DNA from 3 places in the Rhizobium sp. Leaf321 genome. Region 3 is predicted to be linked to each of the others. Evidence: predicted binding sites of a transcription regulator. Region 3 holds the regulator's gene; each other region holds the start of a gene.
The links. Region 3 encodes LexA, which represses DNA repair genes until DNA is damaged. Its sites were predicted from a motif close to TGTTCNNNNTGTGTTCNG; they were not measured.

Region 1: a site for LexA is predicted at 2,004-2,021, ahead of ASF70_RS11400 (sel1 repeat family protein). Genes of this name have one in related genera too.
Region 2: a site for LexA is predicted at 2,170-2,187, ahead of ASF70_RS16125 (UvrD-helicase domain-containing protein). Genes of this name have one in related genera too.

What each region holds. Positions count from the first base shown of each region.
Region 1 covers NZ_LMOF01000006.1:1,052,144-1,058,956, forward strand. Annotated here, with positions in the region: gene amn (AMP nucleosidase) at 1-1,001, opposite strand, end outside; gene ASF70_RS11390 (DUF2147 domain-containing protein) at 1,178-1,528, opposite strand; gene ASF70_RS11400 (sel1 repeat family protein) at 2,049-2,315, shown strand; gene ASF70_RS11405 (pyridoxal phosphate-dependent aminotransferase) at 2,507-3,616, opposite strand; gene ASF70_RS11410 (hypothetical protein) at 3,739-4,083, opposite strand; gene ASF70_RS11415 (FAD-dependent oxidoreductase) at 4,319-5,539, shown strand; gene ASF70_RS11420 (HpcH/HpaI aldolase/citrate lyase family protein) at 5,570-6,367, shown strand; tRNA gene ASF70_RS11425 (tRNA-Ser) at 6,453-6,543, shown strand.
Region 2 covers NZ_LMOF01000007.1:665,447-672,259, reverse strand. Annotated here, with positions in the region: gene ASF70_RS16125 (UvrD-helicase domain-containing protein) at 1-2,130, opposite strand, end outside; gene ASF70_RS16120 (efflux RND transporter periplasmic adaptor subunit) at 2,349-3,527, shown strand; gene ASF70_RS16115 (efflux RND transporter permease subunit) at 3,524-6,709, shown strand; gene ASF70_RS16110 (PLP-dependent aminotransferase family protein) at 6,720-6,813, opposite strand, start outside.
Region 3 covers NZ_LMOF01000007.1:182,355-190,985, forward strand. Annotated here, with positions in the region: gene lpxB (lipid-A-disaccharide synthase) at 1-147, shown strand, start outside; gene gltA (citrate synthase) at 183-1,472, opposite strand; gene ASF70_RS13695 (ComEC/Rec2 family competence protein) at 1,766-4,315, shown strand; gene lexA (transcriptional repressor LexA) at 4,296-5,015, opposite strand; gene ASF70_RS13705 (VOC family protein) at 5,208-6,083, shown strand; gene kdsA (3-deoxy-8-phosphooctulonate synthase) at 6,088-6,933, shown strand; gene eno (phosphopyruvate hydratase) at 7,062-8,336, shown strand; gene ASF70_RS13720 (PLP-dependent aminotransferase family protein) at 8,507-8,631, shown strand, end outside.

The sequences.
Region 1 (6,813 bases), on a different contig from region 3:
AGCACGTAATCACCCAGCCGCTGGCTGTTGCGCAGGCCCGCGCAGTGGCCCACCATCAGCCACGCATGCGGACGCAGCACGGCGACATGGTCTGTAATCGTCTTCGCATTGGAAGGCCCGACGCCGATATTGACAAGGGTAATGCCGGAATGATCGCCCTTCTTCAGGTGATAGGCCGGCATCTGCGGCATCCGGATCGTGCCCGGGTTCTCCGGCCGGTCCTTGCCGGCGGTGGTGAGGATGTTGCCCGGTTCGACGAACTCCGTATACCCGTCGCCACCTTCCGCCATCAGCTTACGCGCCCAGGCGGCGAATTCGTCGATATAGAACTGGTAGTTCGTGAACAGCACGTAATTCTGGAAATGCTCGGCGCCTGTCGCGGTGTAATGGCTGAGCCTTGCCAGCGAATAATCGATGCGCTGCGCAGTAAACGGCGCAAGCGGCGCAGGCTCGCCGAATGGGGCTTCGTATTCGCCGTTGGCGATAAGATCGTCCGTATTGTTGAGATCCGGCGTGTCGAACAGGTCGCGCATCGGGATGTCGGCCATCGCGTTGCTGACGGACGACTCGATATGCGCGCCTTCGCCGAATGCGAAATGCAGCGGGATCGGTGTCGTCGATTCCGACACGATCACGGGAACGCCGTGGTTGCGAATGAGCAGATCGAGCTGCTCGATCAGGTAATGGCGAAACAGTTTCGGCCGGGTCACCGTTGTCGTGTAGACGCCGGGGGACGTCACGTGGCCATAGGAGAGACGCGAATCCGCATGGCCGAACGACGTGGTCTCGATCATCACCTGCGGATAGCAGGCGCGGTATCGACCGGTCACGGCCGCACCCTTCGCAAGTGCGCCGAAGGCATCGATCAGGAAGGACGTGTTGCGCTCGTAAAGCGCTGTCAGCGCATCGACGGCTGCTTCCGCATTGTCGAAAGCCTGCGCCGCGACAGGGCTCGGGCTGATGAAAGCAAGGGCGGGGAGTGAAGAGATTCGTGTGTTCATGCGCTATTATAATGGGAAGTTTTCGACAATCAAACGACACCTGCCGAGGATAACAGCCTGAAACGCGCCGGCGCGATGCGACTGCGAAGTTAAGACTGCGATCCCGGCCCACCGATATCGAGGTGAATGACGGGATCGCCGGGGCAGACGCTGCTGCGGCTTTCGCGACGATAGCGTCAGAGACGCGTCCAGGTCTGCGACTTGCAGAGGATCTTCATCACGCAGCCCTTCATCTTGAGCGAATTGCCGCTGACCGAGCCGGAGCCGCTATAGGTCTTGTCCGCCTCGGGATCGGTGATCTCGCCGGTATAGTCGCCGCCCTTGGGCGAAAGCTTGCCGATCTGCCGTCCCGCATGCTTGCCGGTTTTCAGCGTCACGCAGAAGGCGCCGCCGCATTTGCCGATCTCTGCCGTCTCGCCGCTCGCGGTCTTCCAGTTGCCCTCGATCGCTTCTGCCGCATGGCCGGTGCCGGCTATGCCGAAGGCGAAGAATGAGAAAGCAGCTGCGAGTATCGAAATGCGCTTCATGATGGTTTTCCCTCCCGGAGCCGGCGCTTCCGCACCGGTCATATGTCTGAGCGTTCGCACCTCCTCGCGCGAACAGCGGAAAATCTAGCTTACGCACACGTAAAGGTAAATATCCTGAGCCTGGGCATGGGGCGGAATATCAGCCGAATCTCCCGCCGTTTTCGACGAGCGACGCGCGTTTATTTCGACGCGATGAAAACGCGACCCGAATTCGTGGTGAAGAAAGGGTTGAAATCCAGATCTGAATTTTTCGTAAAAATGTCCGTAAAACCCTTAATAGCCAAGGGCCGCGATGTTTAACAGAAAACCAAGTTTACCAAGCGTTTGCACTTTGTTTTCAGCAAATTAATCATGCTTTTTAGGCGCTTTTTGCAAGCTTTGGCCGATACTCAAATCATCAAAGAGCGGCAAAAACCGCCACCCGGAAGGGCCGATAACAAGCTGCACAAGACAGCGACGGTCCCGACGGAAAACAGGGCAGACGACAAGAACAACGTTCTCGAAACAGGGATACGAACCGATGGCACGCTTTGAAATGAATGCTTCCGAAATGGCCACCATGGGTGGCGAGGCTCGCGCAGACGTTCTCTGCGACATGGGTCTGATGTATGCGACCGGTCGGGGTTGCCCGGTCGATCTGGTCTCTGCCCACAAGTGGCTGAACATTGCCGCGATCAAGGGCTGCGACCGCGCCGCCGAACTGCGCGCCGATCTGGCTGCGACGATGACCAAGATGCAGCTGGCAGAAGCGCTGCGCGCAGCCCGCGAATGGATGACCATCCACTAACGCGCAAGCGCATATTTCATTCATGCGACCGGCCCAGAAGAAGGCCGGCGATTAAGAACAAGGGCCTACCAGAGAGAAAACGGGATGGAGACGCGGCGCGAACCGGAGCTGTTCCCGGCAACAAACCGCAGCCGCTGGAGATCAAAAGACCGCGACCGGCAGAAACAAGGCCGGCGCGGTCTTTTTCTGTTCTAGAGACCCTTCAGAACTTTCGGCAACGCCTCTTCCAGCAATGCCATATCCTGCTCCGGTCCTGCGCTGATGCGGATGCAGCGGTTGAGAGGTGCCACGCCCGGCATACGAATGAAGACGCCGTGCTCCATCAGACCGTCGACGATCGCCCGCGCATGGGTACCATCGCGGCCGCAGTCGATCGCCACGAAATTGGTTGCCGATGGCAGCGGCTCGAGCCCGTTGGCCCGGGCGATCGCCGAGATCCGGTCGCGAGACGCTTTGATCTTGTCGATCACCTCAGCCAGATACTCCTGGTCTTTCAGTGCCGCCAGTGCTGCTGTCACGCCGACCCGGTTCATGCCGAAATGGTTGCGGATCTTGTCGAACGCGGTGGCGTTGTCGGGCGTCGAGATGGTGTAGCCAACGCGAGCACCCGCCAGACCATAGGCCTTGGAGAAGGTCCGGGTGCGGATGATGTTCGGCAGGTCGATCAGCGCTGCGAGTTCCGGTGTCGCTCCATCGGGCGCCGTTTCGCAATAAGCCTCGTCCAGCACCATCAGGCAGCTTTCCGGCAGGCCCCGCGCGAAGGACACGATCTTTTCCGCGTCATTCCAGCTGCCCATCGGATTGTCGGGATTGGCGAAATAGACCAGCGGCGCGTTTTCGCGGATGACCGTATCCATCAGGGCGTCGAGATCTTCGCGATCTTGGCGATAGGGCGCCGTTACCAGCGTGCCGCCATGGCCGGCCACATGAAAGTTGAAGGTCGGGTAGGCGCCGTAGGAGGAGACGACAGACATTCCCGGCTCGATCACCATTCGCACGATCTGCCCGAGCAGGCCGTCCACGCCTTCGCCGATCGCAATGTTTTCGGCGTTGCAGCCAAGATGCGCGGCAAGCGCCTGCTTCAGCTGGTAATTCTCCGGGTCCGAATATTTCCAGCTGTCTGCGGCGGCGGACTTCATGGCTTCGATGACTGACGGGGCAGGGCCGAACCCGTTCTCGTTGGCGCCAATTCGGGCTTGCACGGCACGCCCTCTGGCGCGCTCAATGGCCTCGGGGCCGACAAAGGGAACGGTCGCGGGAAGAGCGCCAATGAGCGGCGTGAAGCGCGAGAATGAAGACATGATATCAGGATCCGGTTCAAGAAAGTCCGCACACAATAGGGGGCTTTGAACGGCGTGCAAGGGCGGACAAGGCCGCTGATGGCGCGCATGGAGCAAAACTATGCCCCTGACGACGACCCGGCTTAGTGGCTCGTTTCGAACGAAAGCCGGATGACGTGATGCAGGAATTCCGCATCGATCAGCATGTTGAAGGCGACCGTGACCTTCTCCTCTTCGCGGCGCATCACGGTGCAGCCGATTTCGTCGTGAATGCCGAGGATTTCCAGGAAGAAGTTGGCCGGTACCGGCAGGCTGGGACTGACGTCCAGTTCGGCGCCATAAAGAGAGATTGTCCGGATCAGGCAGCGGAAGGCGGTATTGGTCGAGAGATGGTGTCCGACAAAGATGATCCGGCCAGGCCGGTCTATCGTAAACTTTTCAAATGCCCGATCGCCCGTATGAGCATGGTCGTGTGCGGTATCCTTCATCATCGTACCCGGCAGATCGCCTCCCTCGTTCTCGTCCTCGACTATGACTTTATTCCTCTTTTTATGAATCATTCTGAAACAGATGGGTAAAATGCCGCTGATCTGCGCGTTTTCGTCGCGTCATGATCACGCGTTGCGCAAGTTGCACCGTTAGTGTGCCGAAATCGGGCTGTTGACGGGTCGCCGGGGCGGCGCTACCCCTTCAGCCGCGAGTTTTTCGCGATGGGAGCAGGGCGTGGCAGCAGGTAGATTGGTGATCGTCGGGGCAGGGCAGGCCGGGTTCGCGCTCGCCGCCAAACTGAGAGCGCTGAAGGATGAGCGGCCGATCACGATGATTGGCTCCGAAGATGTCATTCCCTATCAGCGGCCGCCACTGTCCAAGAAGTACCTGATGGGCGAGATGAGTTTCGACCGCCTGACGTTTCGCCCGGAAACCTGGTTTGCGGAACACGATGTCGAGATTCGTCTCTCCACCTTTGTCGAAGAGATCGACCGGGACGCGAAGACGGTGAGGATGCAGGACGGGTCTGTCCTTGAATATGAACATCTGGCGCTGACTACCGGCTCGACGCCGCGCACCCTTCCAGCCAGCATCGGCGGTGATCTCACGGGTGTCTTTACCGTCCGTGACAAGCGCAACGCCGATCTCCTCGCCGACGAGATGAAGGCAGGTCGCCGGCTTCTGATCATCGGCGGTGGCTATATCGGCCTCGAAGCCGCAGCTGTCGCTCGCCATCTCGGGCTTGAAGTGACGCTCATCGAGATGGCTGACCGCATTCTCCAGCGAGTCGCGTCGAAGGAAACCGCCGACGTGATGCGGGCCATTCACGCCGAGCATGGTGTCGTCATCCGGGAAAAGACAGGCCTCACCCGCCTGATCGGCGAGGACGGCCGGGTTCGCGGGGCCGAGTTGTCCGATGGCACGGTCATCGATATCGATTTCGTCATCGTCGGTATCGGCGTCACGCCGAACGACCGGCTGGCGCAGCAATGCGGCCTCGACGTTGGCAATGGCATCCTCGTCGACGACTATGCTCGCACGTCCGATCCGGCAATCTTTGCCATGGGCGATTGCGCCATGCTGCCCTGGAAGGGCACCAATATCCGTCTCGAGTCGGTGCAGAACGCAGTCGACCAGGCCGAATCGGTTGCCGCGACCCTGACCGGGTCAGCCGAGCCCTACGAGGCAAAGCCGTGGTTCTGGTCCGACCAGTATGACGTGAAGCTGCAGATCGCCGGGTTCAACCTCGGCTACGACGAGACGGTGATGCGGCCCGGTACCCGACAGGGCAGCGTGTCGATCTGGTATTACCGCGAGGGTCGCCTGATCGCCGTGGATGCGATCAACGACGCCAAGGCCTATGTGACCGGCAAGAAGCTGCTGGACAACGGCCTGACGGCAGACAAGGCGCTGATCGCCGATCCGGCGACCGACCTCAAGCAGTTGCTCGCGTAATAAAGACAGCATTTTTTAAAAGGAGATACCATGCCGGCACCGAAAAACGCCTTCAAGGCTCGTTTGCAAGCCGGCCTGCCGCAGATCGGCCTCTGGCTCAACATGGCCGAGCCGCTGCCGGCGGAGATTGCCGGCCATGCGGGTTTCGACTGGCTGGTCATCGACGGCGAACACGGGCCCAACGATCTTCGCAGCATCATGGCGCAGTTGCAGGCCCTGTCCTCCTCCTCATCGGAAGCCGTCGTTCGCCCGCCGATGGGCGAAACCTGGATGATCAAGCAACTGCTCGACATCGGCGCCCGCACGCTTTTGGTGCCGATGGTCGATTCGGCCGAGCAGGCGAAAGCACTGGTTGATGCCGTCCGCTATCCGCCGGAGGGAAAGCGCGGCGTGGGTGCAGCCGTTGCCCGCGCGTCCGCCTTCAACGCGATCGCAGACTATACAGACACGGCTGCAGACGAGATCTGCCTTCTGGTGCAGGTCGAAACCATGGCGGCGATCGATGACATCGAGCGAATCGCGGAGGTCGAAGGCGTTGACGGCATCTTCATCGGTCCGGCCGATCTCTCTGCCGACATGGGGTTTCGCGGCCAGATCGGTGCACCGCAAGTGCAGGACGTGATCGAGAACGCGATTCGCCAAATCGTCGCCGCCGGCCAACCGGCCGGCATCTTGACCTTCGACGAAGATCTCAACCGCCGCTATCTCGATCTCGGGGCAACGTTCGTGGCCGTCGGTGCCGATGTCGCTCTCTATTCCAATGCGCTGAAGACGCTCGCCGGTCGCTATGGACGCGGTTCGGGCGGAGCAGGGCCTGCCAGCTACTGATTCCACGCCTATTCCGGTCTCGAATCGGGATCGGCCTGCGAAAGACCTTGCAATCGGCAACGTTCCGAAATAATCAGGCCGGACCGGAGAGGTGGCCGAGTGGTCGAAGGCGCTCCCCTGCTAAGGGAGTATACGGCAAAACCGTATCGTGGGTTCGAATCCCATCCTCTCCGCCATTCCCAAACTTCAAAATCCCAATCGATTTGCGATCCTGGACTCGCTGATGCGCGCGTAGTTCGCTGAACCTTGCGCGAAGCCTAAGTGGCTGCTTTCCAATGTGTTTCTTAACGATGTGTAAACTTTTAACGGTCGCCCGGGGTGCTTTTGTGCTCTTTCGGCAACACGGGTTTGTGAAGCAGGTGGGTAGAAGGTGCTGATGGCCAGTTCGCGATTGCATGCGCGGCCTGCATTTGTAATTTGAACCACGGAAGCGCGGCGGTGGTTCG
Region 2 (6,813 bases), 480 kb from region 3:
CAGTTCATCAAGAAAGCGCGAGGGCATTGTGGATTGCCACAGGCCGTGAATACGCCGGTTCGAGACGAACCAGATATGGCAGCGGCGTTTCGCGCGGGTGATGCCGACATAGGCGAGGCGGCGTTCCTCCTCCAGCCCGGAGCGGCCGCCTTCGTCCAGCGCGCGCTGGTGCGGGAACAGGCCTTCCTCCCAGCCGGGCAGGAACACGGTCTCGAATTCCAGACCCTTGGCCGAGTGGAGCGTCATGATCGAGACGGCATCGAGGTTCTCGTTGGTCTCGGCATCCATGACGAGCGAGACGTGCTCTAGGAAGCCGCGCATGCTCTCGAACTGCTCCATCGAGCGGATCAGTTCCTTGAGGTTTTCCAGCCGCCCCGGCGCTTCGGCGGTCTTGTCGTTCTTCCACATGTCGGTATAGCCCGACTCTTCGAGGATCTGCTCGGCCAGTTCCGTATGCGGCACGGTTTCGAGACGTGCCTGCCAGTTGCGGAAATTCTGCACGACATCGAACAGGGCCTTGCGGGCCTTCGGCTTCAGCTCGTCGGTCTCGATCATTTCGCTTGCGGCCTGAAGCATGGGCACATCGCGGGCGCGGGCGCTGTCATGCAGGTAGCGTATGGTCGTGTCGCCGAGGCCGCGCTTTGGTGTGTTGACGATGCGCTCAAAGGCAAGGTCGTCGGCCGGCTGGCAGACCATGCGGAAATAGGCCATCGCATCGCGGATCTCGAGCCGCTCGTAAAAGCGCGGGCCGCCGATGACGCGGTAGTTGAGGCCGAGCGTCACGAACCGGTCTTCGAACTCGCGCATCTGAAACGAGGCGCGCACCAGGATCGCCATGTCGTTCAGCGCGTGTTTCTTGGCATCGCTGCGACCATCGCCGCGCTGCAGCCGCTCGATCTCCTCACCGACGGCACGGGCTTCCTCTTCGCTATCCCAGGCGGCGTGGACGATGACCTTTTCATCTTCGGGATCGACCCGGTCGGTGAACAGCGTCTTGCCGAGGCGTCCTTCGTTATGGGCGATCAGATGGCCGGCAGCGCCGAGGATGTGCTCTGTCGAGCGGTAGTTGCGCTCAAGCTTGATGACCTTGGCGCCCGGGAAATCCTTGTCGAAGCGAAGGATGTTTTCCACTTCGGCACCGCGCCAACCATAGATCGACTGGTCGTCGTCGCCGACGCAGCAGACGTTTTGCGGCACGTCCTTCGGACGCTGAGCGAGCAGACGCAGCCACATATACTGGGCCGTATTGGTGTCCTGATACTCGTCGACGAGGATATAGCGGAACCGCTGGTGATACTCCTTGAGCAGATCCGGTGCCTTGCGGAACAGGGCGATCGGGTGCAGCAAAAGGTCGCCGAAATCGCAGGCGTTGAGCGTGCGCAGGCGGGCCTGATAGGCGGCATAGAGTTCGCGGCCCTTGCCGTTGGCAAAAGCTCGGGCGTCGCCTTCCGGAATGTCGGGCGGCAACAGGCCCTTGTTCTTCCAGCCATCGATCATGCCGGCGAACTGCTTGGCCGGCCAGCGCTTGTCGTCAAGACCTTCCGCCTGGATGAGCTGCTTGATCAGGCGCACGACGTCGTCGGTGTCTAAGATGGTGAAATCGGATCGCAGGCCGACCAGCTCCGAATGGCGCCGCAACAGCTTGACGCCGATCGAGTGAAACGTGCCGAGCCACGGCATGCCTTCGACGGCGCCGCCGACGAGAACGCCGATGCGCTCCTTCATCTCGCGCGCAGCCTTGTTGGTAAAGGTCACGGCGAGAATCTGGCTCGGATAGGCGCGGCCGGTCTCCAGCAGGTGGGCGATGCGGGTGGTCAGCACGCGGGTCTTGCCGGTTCCGGCGCCGGCCAGAACCAGAACGGGACCATCCAAGGTCTCGACCGCTTCGCGCTGTTCCGGGTTAAGGCCCGTCATATAGTCGGGTGAGGGCCGGTTGCCACCGCGCGCCGCCATGGCCCGCGCCGCGATCCCCAAACCACCGGAACCACCAGCAGGAACAGGAGCAGAACCTTGGTTGCCAGCCGATGCCGGCACCGGGCGCTGGTCCGATTGGTCTTCGCCTCGCGCCTTGCGGGGGGCGGGCTCCGGCTCCTCATCGAAGAAAGGGATGTCGTCGTAACTGTTACTCATCCGGCCAATGTAGTGATTCGGGCTCGAAAGACCAGCCGATGTTCTCTTTTCATTCCTATGTTTCCCCTAGGAATCGTCCGGATCCGTGTCGTTGAAGCTCTGACACATCCGTGAAATCGCGTGATGTTACAAAACAGTAAGGTAGGTTCCTCGACCTTGCCAGTTGGGCGCGAAACGGGGATACTTGCACCACTTATCGATAGACTTGCGAGGAATGAATGCGGATCTGGAACCAGCTTCTGATGTCGGTTGCGGTACTGCTCGGAGGGCTCTGTCTCTGGGTCTACCTGTCGGCAGATGCCGGGCGGTCACTGATTTCGATGGGCGTTCCCGCAGGAGTGGTGACTTCCATCAATCCTGATGTCGCCGAGCCGGCGGCCGCAACGGTTGCGGGCGCACCGGCTTCGTCATCGCGCGGCGGGCAGCGGGGCGGCGGTGAGAGCCAGGTGGTGTTGGTTGCAACCAGACCCGTCGGAACCGGTGTGGTCAACGACAGACTGTCGGCGATCGGTGACGGCGAGGCGATCCAGTCGGTTATCGTGATGCCGCAGGCGACGGGCACCGTAAACGAGATCCTCGTCAAATCCGGCGACATGGTCAAAAAGGGCCAGATTCTTGCGCAGCTCGATGACGACGAGCAGATCATCCTGCGCGATCAGGCGCAGGTGGTGTTGCGCAGTGCCCGCGAGAAATCCGATACTTACCGGAACCTCAAGAGCTTCTCCCGTCTCGACGTGCTCGACGCGCAGATTGCGTCCGAAACGGCGCAGCTGACGGTCACCAACGCCGAACTGGCGGTGAAGCGTCGCTCGGTCGTTGCGCCAATCGATGGGATCGTCGGCATCGTCGCGGTCAATATCGGTGACAACGTCACGACCGCGAGCAATATCGTGACGATCGACAACCGTACCGAGCTGCTGGTGGATTTCTGGGCGCCGGAGCGTTTCGCGGTCCAGGTCAAGCCTGGCATGCCGGTCGAGGCCGCCTCCGTCTCGCGTCCAGGCCGCACCTTCGAGGGTTCGGTCGAGGCCGTCGACAACAGGGTCGATCCGGCAAGCCGTACGATCCGCATTCGTGCCAGAATTCCCAATGTTGACGACGAACTCCGCGCCGGCATGTCTTTCGGCGTGACGATGCGGTTTCCGGGCGAGACCTTTCCAAGCGTCGATCCGCTTGCAGTCCAGTGGGATGCGAAAGGCTCGTTCGTCTGGCATATCGTCGATCACAAATCGGTCAAGGAGCGGGTGAGGGTGATCCAGCGCAATCCCGATGCGATCCTCGTCTCGGCCAATCTGAAGGATGGCGATGTCGTGGCAACCGAAGGGTTGCAACGGGTCCGGGAAAATGGTGCCGTCCGCATTGCCGGTGAAAAGCCGCCGGAGGTCGCCAGCCGATGAGCAGCAGCCACAGCGGTAACGCCAATAACAACGGGTCGTCCGGCCAGTCTTCCGGAAAGCAGAACAGCTTTACCGCGCTCTTTGTGCGGCGGCCGGTCCTTGCCGCGGTTCTCAACACGCTCCTCGTCGTCGCAGGCCTTGCCGCTCTTGCCGGCGTCGAGGTGCGCGAGTTGCCGGATGTGGACCAGCCGGTCATCACCATCCGCACCACCTATGACGGCGCTTCTGCCCAGACCATGGACCAGGAAGTGACCGATATCATCGAGGGCGCGGTTGCCCGGGTCGCCGGCCTCAAGGCCGTTTCATCGGAATCGCAGTTCGGCCAGAGCCGTGTCACGCTGGAATTCAACGACACCGCCGATCTTGCGGTGGCCGCCAACGACGTGCGTGATGCGCTTGGTCGTGTCACCGGCCAGTTGCCTGACGACGTGGACGAGCCGCGCATCATCAAGGCCGATTCCGACAGCCAGCCGATCATGCGGCTTGCCGTTACGTCCAACTCGTTGTCGATGGAAGACCTGACGCTTCTCGTCGATAACGAGGTGTCCGACCGGCTTGCGTCGGTTGACGGCGTCGCTGACGTGGAACTCTACGGCGACCAGGAAAAGGTCTTCCGCGTCGACGTGAACCAGACGGCGCTTGCCAGTCGTGGGCTGACGATTGCAGATCTCTCGGAGGCGCTATCGACGGCTGCGCTCGACGTGCCCGCCGGGTCGCTGGAATCCTCGACGCAGGACATTGTCGTGCGCGCGACGGCGAGCCTGACCAAGCCCGAAGACTTCGAAAACGTCATGCTGGGCAACAATGTTAGGCTGCGCGATGTGGCGACCGTGATGCTCGGGCCGGACGACGGCACGACGGCGTTGCGATCGAACGGCGTTCCGGGCGTCGGTCTTGGCGTGCTGCGCCAGGCGCAATCGAACACGCTCAGCATCTCGGAAGGTGTACGGGCCGCCGTCGCCGATCTTCAGAAGACGCTGCCCGAGGGCACGCGCATTGCCATCACCAGTGACGATGCGGTCTTCATCGAAGGCGCGCTGCACGAGGTCGAGATCGCGCTGGCGCTCTCGGGCACGATCGTCATTGCCGTCATCTATCTCTTCCTGCGCGACTGGAAGGCGACGCTGATCCCGGCGCTTACCATGCCGGTGGCGCTGATCGGTACGCTGGTCGCAATCTATGCCGTCGGGTTCTCGATCAATATTCTGACGCTGCTGGCGATCGTTCTTGCGACCGGCCTTGTGGTGGATGACGCGATCGTCGTTCTTGAAAACATCGTGCGACGACGATCGGAAGGCATGGGTCCGCGCGCGGCAGCCGTGATCGGCACCCAGGAGGTTTTCTTCGCGGTGCTGGCGACGACCGCGACGCTTGCCGCCGTGTTTATTCCGCTGTCGTTTCTGCCCGGCCAGATGGGCGGCCTGTTCCGCGAGTTCGGGTTCGTTCTGGCGTTTGCCGTCGCGCTGTCTTCGGTCACGGCGCTCACGCTTTGCCCGATGCTTGCCTCGCGCATGCTGACGAAACCGATCCAGGAAAAGAACGACGGCCTGCTTGGCCGGTTCGGTAGCCTGTTTGCCAATTTCTACCGGGTGACGCTGCATGCCTGCCTTGGCGCGCCGGCGATCGTCATCGTCTTTGCGCTGCTGTTTGGCGGTGCCGGCTATATGGCCTTCAAGACGGTCAAGAGCGAACTGACACCACCGGAAGACCGGGCCATGGTCATGCTGCGGGCGACGGCGCCGGAAGGCATCAGCCTGCAATATATGCGCGACAAGCTGCAGCAGATCGAAGAGAAACTGCAGCCGCTCGTGGCGTCCGGCGAGATCCAGAACATCTATTCGATCTCGGGGCAGGGTGGCGCCACCAATAACGGTTTCATGGTTCTGACCCTCGCGCCTTGGTCCGAGCGGGAGCGCAGCCAGGCCGATATCGTGCGCGATATCAACGCGGCCACCGCGACCGTGCCCTCGCTTCGCGCCTTCGCGACGCAGCAGAACAGTCTGCGTATCCGCGGTGCCGGCAACGGGTTGCAGATGGCGATGGTCGGCACCAATCATGAAGAGCTGACGGCCGCCGCACTGAAACTGGTGGACCAGCTTCGCGCGAGCGGATTGTTCGATACGCCGCGTCTCAACAACGAGCCGACGCAGGCCCAGATCTTCGTGTCGGTGAACCGTGAGCGGGCATCGGATCTCGGAATCGACATCACCAATCTCGGCACGTCGCTGCAGTCTCTTCTCGAAGGCCGATCTGTGGTGGACGTGTTTGTCGACGGCGAGGCGACGCCGGTCAAGCTGACATCGACGACGCGTCCGATCGATGACCCGACGGATCTCGAGAACATTTTTCTGAAGGCCAAGGATGGCCGCATGGTGCCGCTCTCCACCGTCGCGACGCTCGAGGAACGGGCCGTGGCGCCGAGGCTCAACCGCGAACAGCGGCTTGCGGCAGTCTCCTTCTCGGCCAGCCTCAAGGACGGTGTCTCGCTCGGTCAGGCGGTCCAGGCGGCGACCGAGCTTGCGCAGCCGCTCCTGCCAGCTGGATCACGTCTGATACCGTTGGCAGAGGCTGCGACACTCAAGGAAAACTCGAGCGGCATGGCGCTGACATTCGGCTTTGCGATCGCCATCATCTTCCTGGTGCTTGCGGCGCAGTTCGAAAGTGTCCTGTCCTCGATCATCATCATGTCCACGGTGCCGCTGGGACTTGCCTGCGCTGCCTTCGCCTTGGTTCTGACCGGCTCCAGTCTCAACGTCTACAGCCAGATCGGGCTTGTGCTGCTTGTCGGGGTCATGGCGAAAAACGGCATTCTGATTGTCGAGTTCGCCAACCATCTGCGCAACGAGGGCGCGTCCTGCCGCGAGGCGATCGAGCGGGCGTGCGCGATCCGTCTTCGACCGGTGATGATGACGATGATCGCCACCGTGATCGGCGGCGTGCCTCTTGTTCTTGCCAAGGGCGCCGGTGCCGAAGCCCGTATCGCGCTCGGCTGGGTGATCGTCGGTGGCCTCGGCATGGCAACCATGGTGACGCTCTACATCACCCCTGTCGCATACTTGTTGATCGCCCGCTTCTCCAAGCCACAGGTGCACGAGGAACAGCGGCTGCAGGACGAGCTGGAAAGCGCCCGGAAGGGACGCGCCAACGATACGAAAGAGCAGCAGCTGATGGCAGCCGAGTAAGGGCTTGCCTTCAGGCAACGGTTTCGGGGTTCCGCATGTCGGCGAAAATCTGCTTCAGGACGTCGTAGATCCGTCCATCGAGCGATTGCGACACGTTGAAGCGC
Region 3 (8,631 bases):
CTGTCCGCCGACACGCCGGAGCGCCGTGCGATGCTCGACGGGTTCGCACTTGCCTGGCAGAGACTGGACGTCCCTGTTCCGCCTGGAGAGGCCGCAGCAGGTGCGGTACTCGAACTGTTAGACAACAAAAAACCCGTTCATCGCTGAACGGGTTTTTCTTTTCGCAAAGCCTAATTCAGCGCCTAGCGCTTCGAAACGGGCGTGTAGTCACGCTGCGCTTCGCCGGTATAGAGCTGGCGCGGACGACCGATACGCTGCTGCGGATCTTCGATCATTTCGGCCCACTGGGCGATCCAGCCGACGGTACGCGCAAGCGCGAACAGAACGGTGAACATCGTCGTGGGGAAGCCCATCGCCTTCAAGGTGATGCCCGAATAGAAGTCGATGTTCGGGTACAGCTTCTTCTCGATGAAGTAGGGGTCCGTCAGAGCAATCTTCTCGAGTTCCATGGCGACCTGCAGAAGCGGATCGTCCTTGTGACCGAGTTCCGCCAGCACTTCATGCGTGGTCTTCTGCATGATCTTGGCGCGCGGATCGTAGTTCTTGTAGACGCGGTGACCAAAGCCCATCAGACGGAACGGATCGTTCTTGTCCTTGGCACGGGCGATGTATTCCGGAATCTTGTCGACAGTCCCGATCTCGGTCAGCATGTTGAGCGCTGCTTCGTTGGCGCCGCCATGAGCGGGGCCCCAGAGGCAGGCAATGCCGGCAGCGATACAGGCGAACGGGTTTGCACCCGAGGAACCTGCGAGGCGAACCGTGGAGGTCGACGCGTTCTGTTCGTGATCCGCGTGCAGGATGAAGATGCGATCCATGGCGCGCGACAGGACCGGGTTGACCTTGTATTCTTCGCACGGCACGGCAAAGCACATGCGCAGGAAGTTGGAGGCGTAATCCAGGTCGTTCTGCGGATACACGAAGGGCTGGCCGATATGGTACTTGTACGCCATGGCGGCGAGCGTCGGCATCTTGGCGATCATGCGCAGCGACGCAACCATCCGCTGGTGCGGATCGGTGATGTCGGTGGAATCGTGATAGAAGGCCGAGAGAGCGCCCACGCAACCGCACATGACGGCCATAGGATGCGCATCGCGGCGGAAGCCGGTGAAGAAGCGGCTCATCTGCTCGTGAACCATGGTGTGCATGGTTACGCGATGATCGAAGTCCTTCTTCTGGGCAGCCGTCGGCAGTTCTCCGTAGAGAAGCAGATAGCAGGTTTCCAGAAAGTCACCCTGTTCAGCAAGCTGCTCGATCGGGTAGCCGCGGTGCAGGAGAACACCCTTGTCGCCGTCGATATAGGTGATCTTGGATTCACAGGATGCAGTCGACGTGAAGCCGGGGTCGTAGGTGAAGGCACCGGTTTGCTTGTACAGGGCTGCGATATCGATAACATCCGGCCCAATGGTGCCCGATCGCACCGAGAGGTCGACTGTCTTATCACCAAGTACGAGATTTGCGCTTTGTTCCGTCATTCTGATCCTCCAACCTGTTGGCGGCATGGCGCCCAGAAAGCGCCATAAGAGTTAAGCGTCGCAAGTTAGCTATATGATCCTAAAGGTGATGCCAAGCGCTCCTGCGACATTTTGTGCAGCGCGAAAATAATTTAGGCAGGCCACGTTTAAAAGATGCCCAACCTCATGGTGTAAGAGGCCGTAACGTGAAGGAAAACCGCAGCTTGGCGAATGTGTTGACGAGGAGAATATAAACGCGCAGGTTGCGTTCATCAATCACCGTCTCTGCAGCGGAGCCGGCGGGATAAACCATCATGGCGAATGGCGGAGCGATTTTTGAGGCAGCCAGCAGCAAGCCGATGATGCTTGCTTCGACACCCCACGCAATCGCACTCTGGACGCCCGAATCGGCATCGCAGACAATGCCCGCGGAAGTCCGGAATGATGGTCGAAACGACCATCATTCCGAGGATGTTTTCCTGGGATATGTGGTCAGAGACCGGCCCGTTTCCAAATGGCTGAGCACGTCGTTGAGCGAGGAGGTTTCCCACGGTCATGGGTTCCTCTTCCTGCCTGTCTTGCTGGGCGCCGGCGCTGCGTTCTGGTTTGCACTTCCTTGGACGCCATCGCCATTCATTCTCGCAACCATGCTTGCGATCTCGATGGTGACCGCAGGGCTGACACGGTATCGCGCGCATCCACTGTCTCGTGCCAACCTTGTAATCTGCCTGCTTCTCTCCGGTTCTGCACTGGCGGCGCTCGAAACCTGGCGGTGTTCGACGGTCGTGCTCGATTCGCCCGTCACAACGACCATCAGCGGGATTGTCGAACGACGCGAAGCCGATGCACAGCGCCGCTGGCGCTATATCCTCAGGATCGAGCAGACATCTGAGCCCTCGCTTTCACGACCGCCACAGCGCGTCTCGGTTCTTGCCAGAAGCCAACACGAACCTGCAGACATCGGAGAGCGCGTTTCCGGCCGTGCCCGTCTGTCGCCACCCTCTGGCCCGGCGCTTCCCGGATTGAACGATTTCGCCTTCTCCTCCTACTTCGATCAAATCGGGGCCGTTGGCTTCTTTTACGGCGCGCCTAGCGTACAACCGGCGATCGATGACCAACCCGGGTTATGGTCGGACATGCAGCGAGGGCTTTTTGCGCTTCGCAGCGCAATCGGCAGTCGCATCCGCGATACGGTCAAGGGGGATGCGGGTGCTTTTGCTGCCGCAATCGTGACCGACGAGCGCCGTGCAATTTCCCGTGAGACGACCGAGGCGCTTCGTCTGTCCGGGCTGGCCCATATCGTCGCGATCTCAGGCCTGAACATGGCGCTGGCAGCCGGTATCTTCTTCGTCGGCGTCCGCTCCGTCCTGTCGCTGTTTCCAGGCTTTGCGCAGGCCTATCCGATCAAGAACTTTGCCGCGTTCGGTGCGCTTGTCATGGCGACCGCCTATTACCTGATTTCCGGGTTCGGGGTTTCCGCCGAGCGGGCCTATATCATGATGGCGGTGATGCTGGTCGCCGTGCTCGTCGATCGACCCTCCATCAGCCTTCGCAACGTCGCCCTTTCGGCAATCATCATCCTCGCCATCTCGCCGTCGGAGATTTTGGGTCCGAGTTTCCAGATGTCGTTTGCGGCAACCGCGGCACTGGTGGCGGGGTTCGCCCTCTGGACGCGATATTTCGCGAAAGGAAAGGAGGAGACAAAAGGTAGCAACCGTTGGATAACGGGTGTCGCGGCGACGTTCCATTTCATTGCCGGGATCGTGGTGACGTCGCTGATCGGCAGTACGTCGACGTCGATCTATTCGATCGAGCATTTCCACCATCTGACCACCTACGGCCTCGCGGCCAATCTCGCGGCCATGCCGATCATTTCCTTCGTGGTGATGCCGGCAGGGCTTGTTGGCATGTTGCTGATGCCGTTCGGGCTGGATGCTCCCTTTCTGTTCATCATGGGCGAGGGGCTGCGGATCGTCATTCGCATTGCCGAGATCGTCGCCGCATGGGGCGGCGATATTGCCATCGGCCGGCAGAACCCGCTTTTCCTGCCTCTGGCGACGGCAGGCTTTCTGCTTCTGACGCTGCTGCGCACGCCGCTGAGGTTGACAGGCGCGCTGTTCATGGCGGTGGCTTTGCTCTTTGCGGTCCGCTCAGGCTCGGCGCCGAGGCCTGATATCGTCATATCCGAAGACGGCGCATCGGTCGGCGTGATCCAGGATGACAAGATCACCCTCAATCGAACCCGACCGCCGGGATTTATCTACGATCAATGGCGGCGAGCGCTGGTGCTTGAGACCGGAGAACAACCGCTCGCCTTGCCGGTTCTTGCCTCTTCGGAACCAGCGCGAGGTGCCAGCCTTGCGAAAAGCGATGACAGACCACCTGGACCACATTCGCGACCGGATTTGACGCGCCGGGAAATCGAATATGTCAGGGGTTTTCTTCAAGCATTGAAGCCCGGACGATTCGCCTGTCTGCCGAAAATCCTGTGCGCGGCGCAGACTGCTCAGGACATCCGGATCGTCACTGTCGAAGACAACCGATACACCGGTCTTGCCTGCGATGTCGGTCGGATCATCGTCTCGCCCGGCGCACGCTTCGATACTTGCCGCTCCGGCGCCTTGCTTCTCAGCGGGCGGACGTTGCGCCGGACTGGCGCACTGGAAATCACCATTATTCCGAACGCGACAGCGCCAGACATCAAGATTACGGCGGCGATGCGAGACAGCGCACAGACCTCAAGCCGTCCGTGGACCGTCCACCGGTTCTATGACTGGCGAACGCGACAATTCGACTTTGGCATCCCGGAGGCTGTTGCTGCGCATCTCCGGGATGACAGCGTTCTCAATGGTAGCGGCGAATAAGGCCGACAAGCTTGCCCTGGACCTTCACCCGGTCGGGCGGGAAGATGCGGGTCTCGTAAGCCGGGTTTGCCGCTTCCAGTGCGATCGAGGCACCCTTGCGGCGGAACCGCTTCAGGGTCGCTTCTTCCTCATCGACCAGGGCAACGATGATATCGCCTGGACTTGCGGTGCTGGTATTCTTGATGATGACGGTATCGCCATCGAGGATGCCGGCATCGATCATCGAATCGCCCTTCACTTCGAGCGCGTAATGATCGCCGGAACCCAGCATCTCGATCGGAACGGCGATGTCATGGGTGTTGTTCTGGATCGCGGAGATCGGCACGCCGGCAGCGATTCGACCCATGACCGGAATGTTTGTCGAGAACGGATTGTCCGCCATGACCGGCGCCGGCTTCTGAGCGACGACCGGTTGCGTTTTGCCGAGGCTTCCCTCGATGACACTGGGAGAAAATCCCCGTCGCGGATGAAGGTTCGCCACATAGGCGTCAGGCAGCTTGATCACTTCGAGCGCGCGTGCTCTGTTCGGCAGACGGCGAATAAAGCCACGCTCCTCGAGCGCGGTGATAAGCCTATGGATGCCGGACTTCGATGCAAGGTCGAGAGCGTCCTTCATTTCGTCAAACGACGGCGGCACGCCTGATTCTTTCATCCGCTCGTGGATGAACAGAAGTAACTCCTGTTGCTTGCGTGTCAGCATGGACGGGACCCTCAGAATTGGAAACAAATGCAGAACGGACGCTATATGTTCTATCTGTGTTCCGCAAGCCCCAAATTTCTGCTGAAGAATAGTCTCATTTCAGCGTTCGATCACGTATTCAGTTCGTGCGCAGCACTTGCCGAGTTTCCCGCGATAGCCAATGTTCTGCGGAATAAGACTTTGGGGGTGTAAGTGGGTAACAAGTCAGTCGATCATTTGGTTCTGCCCGTTGCAGATCTGGCGTCAGCGCGGGGGAGGTTGACCGCTCTCGGCTTTACTGTGGCACCTGAAGGTGTTCACCCTTTCGGCACAGCCAATGCCTGCATATTCTTCGCGGATGGCTCGTATCTCGAGCCGCTGGCCATTGTGAACCGTCGGCTAGCCTCGCTTGCGGCAAAACGAGGCAACGTGTTCACTGATCGCGACATCCGCTTCCGCGGCCAGCGGAAAAGGGAAGGTCTATCGGCGGTGGTCGTCGGGACGCAGGATTCAGCGGCCGATCATATCCGTTTTGTGGACGGGCACATGTCTGCGGGCGAGATGCTTCAATTCTCCCGCCCGATGCAGTTGCCCGATGGTGGGGAGAGCGAAGTCTCATTCCGTCTGGCGTTCGCGGCAGTCCCCGAGGTCGATGACATCTTGCTGTTTTCCTGCCAGCGAATCGCCGCATTACCGGCAGATCGCGGTGGTCTTGATGAGCACGCAAACGCCGTTACAGGCCTTCGAGAGATCGTCTTTTCTGCAGATGACCCGCTGGAGTTTCTGCCGCTTTTCGAAACCGTGTTCGAGACGCAACCCGAGCAAGGGAAAGACGGTCTGCGGATCGAAGCTGCCAATGCCAGCATCCGCATTCAATCCAACGACACGTTCAGCGATGAGTTCCGGTCTTCGATGAAGCCCTTGTTATCGTCGCGCCTCGCTGCGCGCGGGATCATCTTCAAGACCACCGATCTCGCCGTGACAGAGATCACCCTTGCTGCTAATGACGTCGCATTCATCCGCAGGGATGGCCGCGTGATCGTGTCGGCAGCCCCGGGGCAAGGTGTGGTTTTCGGTTTCGAGGAATAGTGAAATGACAGTCTCCGCCAATTCTGAAGTGTCCGTGGGCGAGGGGAGTTCGAAAGTCGTTTTTTCCAACACGGCAAAGCTCTCGCTGATTGCCGGTCCCTGCCAGATGGAAAGCCGTGATCACGCCTTCATGATCGCGGGTACGCTTGTCGAACTCTGCAAGAAGCTCGGCATCGGCCTCGTCTACAAGTCCTCCTTCGACAAGGCGAACCGCACGTCGATCTCCGGCAAGCGCGGCATCGGGTTGGACAACGCGATGGCAATCTTTGCCGATCTCAAGAAGGAATACGGCTTTCCTGTTCTGACCGACATTCACACGGAAGAGCAGTGCGGCCTCGTGGCCAATACGATCGATATCCTGCAGATCCCAGCCTTCCTGTCGCGCCAGACCGATCTTCTGGTCGCGGCCGCAAAGACGGGTTGCGCCATCAATGTGAAAAAGGGACAGTTCCTGGCGCCCTGGGACATGAAGAACGTTCAGGCGAAGTTCCTCGAAAGCGGCAATCCCAATGTGATGCTGTGCGAACGCGGCGCGTCGTTCGGTTATAATACGCTTGTCTCCGACATGCGCTCGCTGCCGATCATGGCGTCTCTCGGAAGCCCTGTCATCTTCGATGCGACCCATTCCGTCCAGCAGCCAGGCGGCCAGGGCGGCTCTTCCGGCGGCCAGCGCGAGTTTGTCGAAACGCTTGCCCGTGCAGCCGTCGCAGTCGGTGTTGCCGGCGTCTTCATCGAAACCCACGAAGATCCTGACAACGCACCGTCCGACGGTCCGAACATGGTCCACCTGAAGGACATGCCGCGCCTTCTGGAAAAGCTGCTGGCCTTCGACGCCATCGCAAAAGGCTGACGGCGTCGAAAAACCGCCGAATTGACTGGATTGTAATCCGCGTGTCATCGACGATCGCACAATGTCGATGACACGCCTGTTCGCTGAGCCTGCGAATTCAGGCTCGCACATTAACCGAGGAGAGACCCTTGACCGCCATTACCGACATCATCGCTCGCGAAATTCTGGACAGCCGTGGCAATCCGACCGTCGAGGTGGATGTTTATCTGGAAGACGGCTCGATGGGCCGCGCCGCCGTTCCGTCCGGTGCCTCCACGGGTGCGCATGAAGCCGTCGAACTTCGCGATGGTGGCAAGCGCTATGGTGGCAAGGGCGTCGAAAAGGCTGTCGAAGCCGTCAACACCGAGATCTTCGACGCGATCGGCGGCTTCGATGCCGAAAGCCAGATCCACATCGACAAGACCCTGATCGCGCTCGACGGCACCCCGAACAAGTCGCGCCTGGGTGCAAACGCCATTCTCGGCGTCTCGCTTGCCGTTGCCAAGGCCGCAGCCGAATCGTCCGGCCTGCCGCTCTATCGCTATATCGGCGGCGCTTCCGCGCATCTCCTGCCGGTCCCGATGATGAACATCATCAATGGCGGCGCTCACGCCGACAACCCGATCGATTTCCAGGAATTCATGATCATGCCTGTCGGCGCCGAGACGCTGAAGGATGCCGTCCGCATGGGCGCGGAAATCTTCCACGTTCTCAAGAAGGAACTGGCAGCGCAGGGCCACAACACCAATGTCGGCGACGAAGGCGGTTTCGCGCCGGGCCTGAAGAGCGCGCCGGAAGCCCTCGACTTCATCATGAAGTCGGTCGAAAAGGCCGGCTACCGGCCGGGCGATGACGTCCACCTGGCGCTTGATTGCGCAGCCACCGAGTTCTTCAAGAACGGCAAGTACGAGCTGGAAGGCGAAGGCCGTTCGCTCGAGCCGGAAGCCATGGCCGATTACCTGGCAGAACTTGCCGGCAAGTACCCGATCATCTCGATCGAAGACGGCATGTCCGAAGACGACTGGGCCGGCTGGAAGTATCTGACCGACAAGATCGGCTCCAAGGTCCAGCTGGTCGGCGACGATCTGTTTGTGACAAATTCGGCCCGTCTGCGCGACGGTATCCGCCAAGGCACAGCCAACTCGATCCTCGTCAAGGTCAACCAGATCGGCTCGCTCACCGAAACGCTCGATGCTGTCGAAACAGCGCACAAGGCAAGCTACACGGCCGTCATGTCGCACCGTTCGGGTGAGACGGAAGACTCGACAATTGCCGATCTCGCAGTTGCCACCAACTGCGGACAGATCAAGACCGGTTCGCTGTCGCGCTCGGATCGTCTGGCCAAGTACAACCAGCTCATCCGCATCGAGGAAATGCTGGGTCCTCAGGCTGCCTACGCGGGCCGCTCGATCCTCAAGGCCTGATCATTCCGGTCGACTGAGGCAAAATATTCGAGAGCCCGCGCCACTTGCGCGGGCTTTTGCGTTTTACAATTCGTGATCACACCGTACCAAAAACCGATAGGTCAGTATTGTTGACCTGTCGGAACTTATGTAAACTGAAGCCAAGAATATTGAAATAAAAGGAAACGCCCGTGCTTGATTGGGACCATATTTTCGCGACGCGCTCCAGCCGCATGAAAGCCTCCGAGATCCGCGAATTGCTGAAGCTGCTGGAGCAGCCGGACATCATTTCGTTCGCCGGCGGCATTCCGGATCC